DNA from 2 places in the Streptomyces sp. NPDC041122 genome. Region 1 is predicted to be linked to the other one. Evidence: predicted binding sites of a transcription regulator. Region 1 holds the regulator's gene; the other holds the start of a gene.
The links. The regulator HrcA, encoded in region 1, represses chaperone genes, less so after heat shock. The targets are predictions, from matches to a motif close to TTNGCACTCNGNNNNNCNGAGTGCNAA.

Region 2: a site for HrcA is predicted at 1,194-1,220, ahead of groES (co-chaperone GroES). Genes of this name have one in related genera too.

What each region holds. Positions count from the first base shown of each region.
Region 1 is NZ_JBVIYQ010000001.1:461,379-466,066, forward strand. It holds gene ACZ6B8_RS02030 (nitronate monooxygenase) at 1-700, opposite strand, end outside; gene dnaJ (molecular chaperone DnaJ) at 941-2,080, opposite strand; gene hrcA (heat-inducible transcriptional repressor HrcA) at 2,081-3,097, opposite strand; gene ACZ6B8_RS02045 (MBL fold metallo-hydrolase) at 3,293-4,033, shown strand; gene ACZ6B8_RS02050 (DUF3097 domain-containing protein) at 4,069-4,688, shown strand, end outside.
Region 2 is NZ_JBVIYQ010000001.1:1,174,667-1,179,354, reverse strand. It holds gene ACZ6B8_RS05095 (polysaccharide deacetylase family protein) at 1-741, shown strand, start outside; gene groES (co-chaperone GroES) at 1,367-1,675, shown strand; gene groL (chaperonin GroEL) at 1,817-3,445, shown strand; gene ACZ6B8_RS05080 (SDR family NAD(P)-dependent oxidoreductase) at 3,706-4,479, opposite strand; gene ACZ6B8_RS05075 (MOSC domain-containing protein) at 4,547-4,688, opposite strand, start outside.

The DNA.
Region 1 (4,688 bases):
CCGCGTCCGCGCCCGCCGCGAGCACCGCGGCGATCTGCCCGCCGCGCATCAGGCCGCCGGCCGCGACGATGGGGATCTGCACGGTCTCGCGGACCTGGGTGACGAGGGAGAGCAGCCCGATCCCGGCGCCGTCCGTCTCGGGATTGTCCCGGTGCGTCCCCTGGTGCCCGCCCGCCTCGATGCCCTGCACGCAGACGGCGTCGGCGCCGGCCCACTGGGCGCTCTGGGCCTCTTCGGCCGTGGTGACGGTGACGACGGTCTGGGTGCCGACCCGGGCGAAGGCGTCGAGGACGTCGCGGGTGGGGCAGCCGAAGGTGAAGGACACCAGCGGCACCGGGTCGTCGAGCAGGATCGCGAGCTTGGCGTCGTAGCCGTCGTCGCGGCCGCTGTCGGGGTCGCCGAGCTCCGTCTCGTACCAGGTCGCCTCGCCGGCGAGCTGGCTGCGGTAGACCTCGACGGCCGCGGCGTCCGCGGTGTCGGGCTGCGGCATGAACAGGTTGACGCCGAAGGGCCGCGAGGTCAGCCCCCGCAGTTGTTTGATCTCCTGGTACATCCCGTCGGCGGTCTTGTACCCGGCGGCGAGGAACCCGAGCCCGCCGGCCTCGGCGACGGCGGCGGCCAGCTGCGGCCCACTGGCGCCGCCCGCCATGGGCGCCTGCACGATCGGGTGGCGGCAGAGATCGGTCGGTGCGGAGCTCATGCACGCATCGTGCCACGGGTCTTGTACGGCACCGAATCGCGTACCCCGCGCCGGGCGTGCGCCGCCTCGTCTGCCCCCTGCCCCCCGCCGGTGGGTGCGGGCCGTACCGGGTTGGTCGCGCAGCGGCCCGTTCAGGGGCGCGGGGAACTGCGCGACCAGCCCCCACCACCCGCGGACGACGACGAAGCCCCCGGCAACGGAGCGAACCGTCGCCGGGGGCCGAGGCCACCGTCCAAGGCGCTACCGCCCGTTGAACGCGTCCTTGAGGCGCGAGAACAGCCCCTGCTGCCCCGGCTGGAACTGCCCGGTGGGCCGCTCCTCACCCCGCGCCTGCGCGAGCTCCCGCAGCAGCCGCTCCTGCTCGGGGTCGAGCTTGGTCGGCGTGAGGACCTCGACGTGCACGATGAGGTCACCGCGACCGCCACCGCGCAGGTGCGTGATGCCGCGGCCGTGCAGCGGGACCGACTGACCGGACTGCGTGCCCGGCCGGATGTCGATCTCCTCCATGCCGTCGAGCGTCTTCAACGGCACCTTCGTGCCGAGCGCCGCCGCCGTCATCGGGATGGTCACCGTGCAGTGCAGATCGTCGCCGCGCCGCTGGAAGACCTCGTGCGGCAGCTCGTGGATCTCCACGTACAGGTCGCCGGCGGGGCCGCCGCCGGGGCCGACCTCGCCCTCGCCCGCGAGCTGGATCCGGGTGCCGTTGTCGACACCGGCCGGGATCTTCACGGTGAGCGTCCGCCGCGACCGGATGCGGCCGTCGCCGGCGCACTCGGGGCACGGGGTGGGCACGACCGTGCCGAAGCCCTGGCACTGCGGGCAGGGCCGCGAGGTCATGACCTGGCCGAGGAAGGACCGCGTGACCTGCGACACCTCACCGCGACCGCGGCACATGTCACACGTCTGGGCGGACGTCCCCGGCGCGGCACCCTCACCGCTGCAGGTCGTACAGACCACGGCCGTGTCGACCTGGATGTCCTTGGTGGTGCCGAAGGCCGCCTCGTCGAGGTCGATCTCCAGGCGGATCATGGCGTCCTGGCCGCGGCGCGTGCGCGAGCGCGGCCCGCGCTGCGACGCCGTACCGAAGAACGCGTCCATGATGTCCGAGAAGTTTCCGAAGCCACCGGCCCCGAAACCGCCCGCGCCACCGCCGCCGCCCGCCTGGGACAGCGGGTCGCCGCCGAGGTCGTAGACCTGCTTCTTCTGCGGGTCCGACAACACCTCGTACGCGGCGTTGATCTCCTTGAAGCGCTCCTGAGTCTTCGGGTCCGGATTCACGTCCGGGTGAAGCTCACGCGCCAGCCTGCGGAAGGCCTTCTTGATTTCGTCCTGGGAAGCGTCGCGGCGCACGCCGAGTACGGCGTAGTAGTCCGTGGCCACTTACGACTCCGCCAGGATCTGTCCGACGTAACGTGCCACTGCGCGTACTGCTCCCATCGTTCCCGGATAGTCCATGCGGGTCGGTCCGACCACGCCGAGTTTGGCGACTGCCTCGCTGCCCGAACCGTAGCCGACCGAGACCACGGACGTGGAGCTGAGTCCCTCATGGGCGTTCTCGTGACCGATCCGTACGGCCATACCCGAATCCTGTACCTCACCAAGCAACTTGAGGAGCACGACCTGCTCCTCCAGTGCCTCCAGCACGGGCCGGATGGTGAGGGGAAAGTCATGTCCGAAGCGGGTGAGATTGGCGGTTCCGCCGATCATCAACCGCTCCTCCGTCTCCTCCACGAGCGTTTCGAGGAGGGTGGCGAGGACCGTCGACACGGTGCCGCGGTCCTCGGTCTCGAAGGCCTCGGGCAGATCCTGCACGAGCTGCGGCACGTCCGTGAAGCGGCGGCCGGCGACCCGGCTGTTGAGCCGGGCCCGCAGATCCGCGAGCGCACTCTCGCCGAACGGCGCCGGGCAGTCGATCATCCGCTGCTCGACCCGGCCGGTGTCCGTGATCAGTACGAGCATCAGCCGCGCGGGCGCCAGCGAGAGCAACTCCACGTGCCGCACCGTCGACCGCGTGAGCGAGGGGTACTGCACCACGGCGACCTGCCGCGTCAGCTGCGCGAGCAGCCGCACCGTGCGTCCCACCACGTCGTCGAGGTCGACGGCGCCGTCGAGGAAGTTCTGGATGGCCCGCCGCTCGGGCGCGGTCATCGGCTTCACACCGGCGAGCTTGTCGACGAACAGTCGGTAGCCCTTGTCCGTCGGGATCCGCCCGGCGCTGGTGTGCGGCTGGGCGATGAACCCCTCCTCCTCCAGCGCCGCCATGTCGTTGCGGACGGTGGCCGGCGAGACCCCCAGACGGTGCCGCTCGGTGAGCGCCTTGGAGCCGACGGGCTCCTCCGTCCCGACATAGTCGTGGACGATGGCGCGCAGCACTTCGAGCCTGCGTTCATTGAGCATCGCGCACACCTCCAGCTGTCTGCGTCGTCCACGGTCCACGACGGGGCTCCGGTGTCCCCCGAGCCCCCGCCTGGCACTCCCCGCGGGTGAGTGCCAGCCTTCCAAAGGGTCAGTGTACGGGCGTGGGGTACGGCCCCGGCAAGGGCGGCCCCCTGGTGTCCTGCCGGAGACGGCCGGTGCGGATAGCGTCACCGTATGGACGTGAGGCCGGCATGGGAAGCGGCGGGCTGGGAAGAGCTGGCGCCGCGGGTGGGGCGGCGCCGTCTGCCCGTCTGGGACTGCACGGTGGGGCTGGTCGTCGGCGACGACGCGGCGCTCATGATCGAGGCGGGTTCGAGCCTGGCCGAGGGCGCGGCCCTGCGCACCGCTGCCCGCCGCGTCCTCGGCGGCACCCGCCGGGTGACCCATCTCGCACTCACCCACCCGCACTTCGACCACGTGCTCGGGGCCGCGGCCTTCGCGGGTGTGCAGGTGTACGGGGCGGTGGGCGTCGAGACGGTCCTCACCGAGCGGCGCGAGGAGCTGCGCGCGGACGCGGTGCGGCACGGTCTCGACGCGGAGGCGGCGGCCGAGGCGGCCGACCTCCTGGTCCGCCCGCACCACCTGGTGTGCGGGGAGTGGACGCTCGACCTGGGCGGCGCCCAGGTGCTGCTCGCGAACGTCGGTCCCGGGCACACCGCCCACGACCTGGCGGTCCTGGTGCCGGGCACCGACGGCGGGCGCGAGGTGGTCTTCTGCGGGGACCTCGTCGAGGAGTCGGGCGAACCGCAGGCGGGCCCGGACGCGGCGCCCCGGCACTGGCCGGCGGCGCTGGAGCGCCTCCTCGACCTCGGCGGCGAGGACGCGGTGTACGTGCCGGGGCACGGCGCCGCGGTGGATGCGGCTTTTGTCCGTGAGCAGCGCGACACGCTGGCGGGGCGCTTCGGCGTGTCGTGACCCGGACGGCCGCGACTCTTCCTATCGTCGGCAGAATGCGCCAGTACTCCGCCGATCTCACGCCGCCTTGGAAGAAGCCGAAGCCCGTACCGGAGGTGGCGGCGGACGCCGGCCTCGTGGTCGAGGAGCTGACCACCGGTTTCTGCGGGGCGGTGATCCGGTGCGAGAAGACGGCGCAGGGGCCGACGGTGACCCTGGAGGACCGCTTCGGCAAGCAGCGCGTCTTCCCCATGGAGCCGCGGGGGTTCCTCCTGGAGGGCCGCCCGGTGACGCTGGTCCGCCCGGCGGCGGGGTCGGCACCGGGTCCGGTACGTCCTTCCCGTACCGCCTCCGGGTCGGTGGCCGTGCCCGGGGCGCGGGCCCGGGTCGCCCGCGCGGGGCGCATCTACGTGGAGGGACGGCACGACGCGGAGCTCGTGGAACGGGTCTGGGGCGACGACCTGCGCATCGAGGGCGTGGTCGTGGAGTACCTGGAGGGCATCGACGACCTGCCCGCGATCGTCGCGGAGTTCGCACCGGGCCCGGACGCGCGCCTCGGCGTCCTCGTGGACCACCTGGTCCCCGGCTCCAAGGAGTCCCGCATCGCGGCGGAGGTCACGAGCGCGCACGCGCTGGTGGTGGGCCACCCCTACATCGACGTGTGGGAGGCGGTGAA
Region 2 (4,688 bases), 710 kb from region 1:
TACGCCCAGAAGCTCGGCGCGATCCAGGCCGCCCGCGTCGCGGCGACCAAGCGCTGGGGCCTGGCGAAGGTCCCGCTCCCCGCGCCCCCGCCGCCCCGCACCAAGCCGCGGCTCACCACCCGCAAGGGCTTCGAGGTGAAGGGCCAGGCGAGCCTGCCGCCGGTCTTCACCACGATCCCCACCAAGGACAAGGTCGTCTTCCTGACCATCGACGACGGCGCGGAGAAGGACCCGCAGCTGCTGAAGATGATGGGCGAGCTGCACCTGCCGTACACCGCGTTCCTCAGCGACTACCTGGTCAAGGAGGACTACGGCTACTTCAAGAAGATGCAGGACCGCGGCGTCACCCTGAACAACCACACCCTGCACCACCGCTACCTGCCCGGACTCTCGTACGAGGACCAGCGCCACGAGATCTGCGGCATGCAGGACGTCATCCAGAAGCACTACGGCAAGCGGCCCGAGCTCTTCCGGCCGCCGTACGGCAACTACAACCGGGACACCCTGCGCGCCGCCAAGTCCTGCGGCGCCAAGGCGGTGCCACTGTGGGCGTCGGAGGCCTTCAGCGACCACATGGAGTGGCGCGAGTGGGACAAGGACCTGCACCCCGGCGACATCATCCTCACGCACTTCCGGGGGCGTGAGGACTGGAAGGGCACCATGCCCGACATGGTCCGCCGGGTCATGAAGACGGTCACGGACCGGGGCTACGCGGTGGCCAGGCTGGAGGACTACCTGTGAACCCCCGGGCGCGGGCGCGCCGCCGCCGTCTCCTCGCCGGAGCCCTCCTGTGCGGCCTGCTCGCGCCCGCACTCCTCTCGGGCTGCGCGGAATCGGTGGACCCGATCGAACGCCTGGGCAGAAAGGCGGCCCAGAAGGTCCCGCCGCACAGGCCCGGCCCCACCCTCACCCCGAAGCCGGGCCCGGCCGGAGACCCCGGTACCCCTCGCTCCACGGCGCCCGCAGGTGCTCCCCGCTGTGGGCAGGCGTTCCCATGGGGGTCCCCCCAGGCCCTTGAGGCACTGGGGGAGGAACGGGTGGGCACAGCCCCCGGTGCGGGCCCACAGGAAACACGGCCCCCGGAAATCGCCGACAGGGAACCGAGGCCTCCCGAGAACCGTTGCCCCGACAGGGGAAAAGACCGGCCCGCCCCGCCCAGGGGCACCGGCAACCGCTGAAGCCGACGCAGTCGACTGGCACTCCGCTTGACCGAGTGCTAATCCCCGTCCTAGTCTCACTTCTGGCACTCCCCACTGGAGAGTGCCAACAGCGACGGGCAGGTCCGGCACCCGCGACGACGGATCCACCTGGTCGCCACACCTCAGACTCTTGACCCCGTGAGATCTCCGAAGGGGGAGACCGGATCGTGACGACCGCCAGCTCCAAGGTTGCCATCAAGCCGCTCGAGGACCGCATTGTGGTCCAGCCGCTCGATGCCGAGCAGACCACGGCCTCCGGCCTGGTCATTCCGGACACCGCGAAGGAGAAGCCCCAGGAGGGCGCCGTCCTCGCCGTGGGCCCGGGCCGCTTCGAGAACGGCGAGCGCCTGCCGCTCGACGTGAAGGTCGGCGATGTCGTGCTGTACAGCAAGTACGGCGGCACCGAGGTGAAGTACAACGGCGACGAGTACCTCGTCCTCTCGGCTCGCGACGTGCTCGCGATCGTCGAGAAGTAATTCACCCGGCATTTGCTTTTCCGAGCTGCGCCCCTGGTCACCCCGCTCTCTGCCGGGCGGCGAGGGGCGCAGTTCGTTGCTGAACATTCCGGGGGTTCCCCCCGGATCCCCCTGAGTTTTCGAGAGGGCTGAATCGCTCCCATGGCGAAGATTTTGAAGTTCGACGAGGACGCCCGTCGCGCCCTTGAGCGCGGCGTCAACAAGCTTGCCGACACCGTCAAGGTGACGATCGGCCCCCGTGGCCGCAACGTCGTCATCGACAAGAAGTTCGGCGCCCCGACCATCACCAACGACGGCGTCACCATCGCCCGTGAGGTCGAGGTCGACGACCCGTACGAGAACCTCGGCGCCCAGCTGGTGAAGGAGGTGGCGACCAAGACCAACGACATCGCGGGTGACGGCACCACCACCGCCACCGTGCTCGCCCAGGCCCTGGTCAAGGAAGGCCTGCGCAACGTCGCCGCCGGCGCCTCCCCGGCCGCCCTGAAGAAGGGCATCGACGCCGCCGTCGCGGCCGTCTCCCAGGAGCTGCTCGCCACCGCCCGCCCGATCGACGACAAGGCCGACATCGCGGCCGTCGCCGGTCTGTCGGCCCAGGACCCGCAGGTCGGCGAGCTCATCGCCGAGGCGATGGACAAGGTCGGCAAGGACGGTGTCATCACCGTCGAGGAGTCCAACACCTTCGGCCTGGAGCTCGACTTCACCGAGGGAATGGCCTTCGACAAGGGTTACCTGTCGCCGTACATGGTCTCCGACCAGGAGCGTATGGAGGCCGTCCTCGACGACCCGTACATCCTGATCCACCAGGGCAAGATCTCCTCCATCCAGGACCTCCTGCCGCTGCTCGAGAAGGTCATCCAGGCCAACGCCTCGAAGCCGCTCCTGATCATCGCCGAGGACGTCGAGGGCGAGGCCCTGTCGACCCTGGTCGTGAACAAGATCCGCGGCACCTTCAACGCCGTCGCGGTGAAGGCCCCCGGCTTCGGCGACCGCCGCAAGGCCATGCTCGGTGACATCGCCACCCTCACCGGCGGCACCGTCATCGCCGAAGAGGTCGGCCTCAAGATCGACCAGGTCGGTCTCGACGTGCTCGGCACCGCCCGCCGCGTCACCATCACCAAGGACGACACCACGATCGTCGACGGTGGCGGCAACAAGGCCGAGGTCGAGGGCCGCGTCGCCCAGATCAAGGCCGAGATCGAGGCCACGGACTCCGACTGGGACCGCGAGAAGCTCCAGGAGCGCCTCGCGAAGCTGGCCGGCGGCGTGTGCGTCATCAAGGTCGGCGCCGCCACCGAGGTGGAGCTGAAGGAGAAGAAGCACCGTCTGGAGGACGCCATCTCCGCGACCCGCGCCGCGGTCGAGGAGGGCATCGTCTCCGGTGGTGGCTCCGCCCTGGTGCACGCCGCCAAGGTGCTCGGCGACTCGCTCGGCAAGGAGGGCGACGAGGCCACCGGTGTCGCCGTCGTCCGCCGCGCCGCCGTCGAGCCGCTGCGCTGGATCGCCGAGAACGCCGGCCTCGAGGGCTACGTCATCACCTCGAAGGTCGCCGAGCTCGACAAGGGCTTCGGCTTCAACGCCGCGACCGGCGAGTACGGCGACCTGGTCAAGGCCGGCGTCATCGACCCGGTCAAGGTGACCCGCTCCGCGCTGGAGAACGCCGCGTCCATCGCGTCGCTGCTCCTCACGACCGAGACCCTGGTCGTCGAGAAGCCGGCCGAGGAAGAGGCGGAGGCCGGTCACGGCCACGGCCACGGTCACTCGCACTGACCTGAGTTGCCTGAGGCCCGGTTCCCTGCACAGGGAGCCGGGCCTCAGGCCTTTTCGGGGCTGCGTCTGCCGGGTCGCGCTCCCGTTGCCCGGCTGCGGGTCGCGGTCCGTCCTCGCGCAGTTCCCCGCGCCCCTCAAGGGGCGCTCACCGAAGTCGTCTCAGGGGCGCGGGGAACTGCGCGACCAGCCGAAGGCGACCCGCACCCGGCCGCGGGGGCGTACCCGGCAGACGCAACCCCGCCCCCCCCCAAGGCCCCCGCCTACTGGGGCCCGTACTTGCGGCCCGTACGGGACGTCACCCCACCCAGCAGCGCACGCGGAGTCAGCTTCACCACGCCCATCAGGGCCTTGTAGCGCGGGTCGGGAATGGACACGCTCCGGCCCCGCGCCAAGTCGGCCAGCGCCGCCGCGACCAGCTTGTCCGCGTCGAGCCACATCCAGTCCGGGATGTTCGACGTGCCCATGCCGGCGCGCTCGTGGAACTCGGTCCGCACGAAACCGGGGCACAGCGCCATCATCCGCACCCCGGAACCCGCCAGGTCCTTCGCCGCGCCCTGGGTGAACTGCACGACCCACGCCTTCGAGGCGCCGTACGTCCCGCGCGGCACGAACGCCGCCACCGACGCGACGTTCACCACCCCGCCCCGGCCCCGCTCCCGCATCGAATCCGCCGCCGCCGACGTCAGCCGTAGCACCGCCTCGCAGTGCACCTTGAGCATGGTCAGCTCGTCGGCCATCGGGACCTCGAGGTAGCGGCCCTTGTTGCCGAACCCCGCGTTGTTGATCAGCAGGTCCACCGGGTCCCTGCGGTTCGACAGGCGCTTCTCGACCGCCTCGATGCCCGCGTCCGTCGCGAGGTCGGCGGTCAGCACCTCCGCCTCGATGCCGTGCCGGTCGTGCAGTTCGGTCGCCTGCTCCCGCAGCCGCTTGGTGTCGCGCGCCACCAGGACGAGGTTGTGGCCGTCACCGGCGAGGCGCCGCGCGAAGGCGGCGCCGATGCCGGCGGTTGATCCCGTAATCAGAGCCGTAGTCATGGACCAAGGCTAGTGACGGCGGCCGGGCTCACCGACCAGGGCCGCCGGGCGCCGGACGGCGGCGGCCTCACCCCACGAGATCCTGCGCGGCCTGCCGCGCCACGTATGCGCGGGCGCGCTCGGCCGTCTCGGGGTGCAGGGCGTCGCCCGCCGCCAGCAGCCGCGGCAGCAGCGACGTCTCGGTCGTGACGGCGCGGAACTGGAGGGCG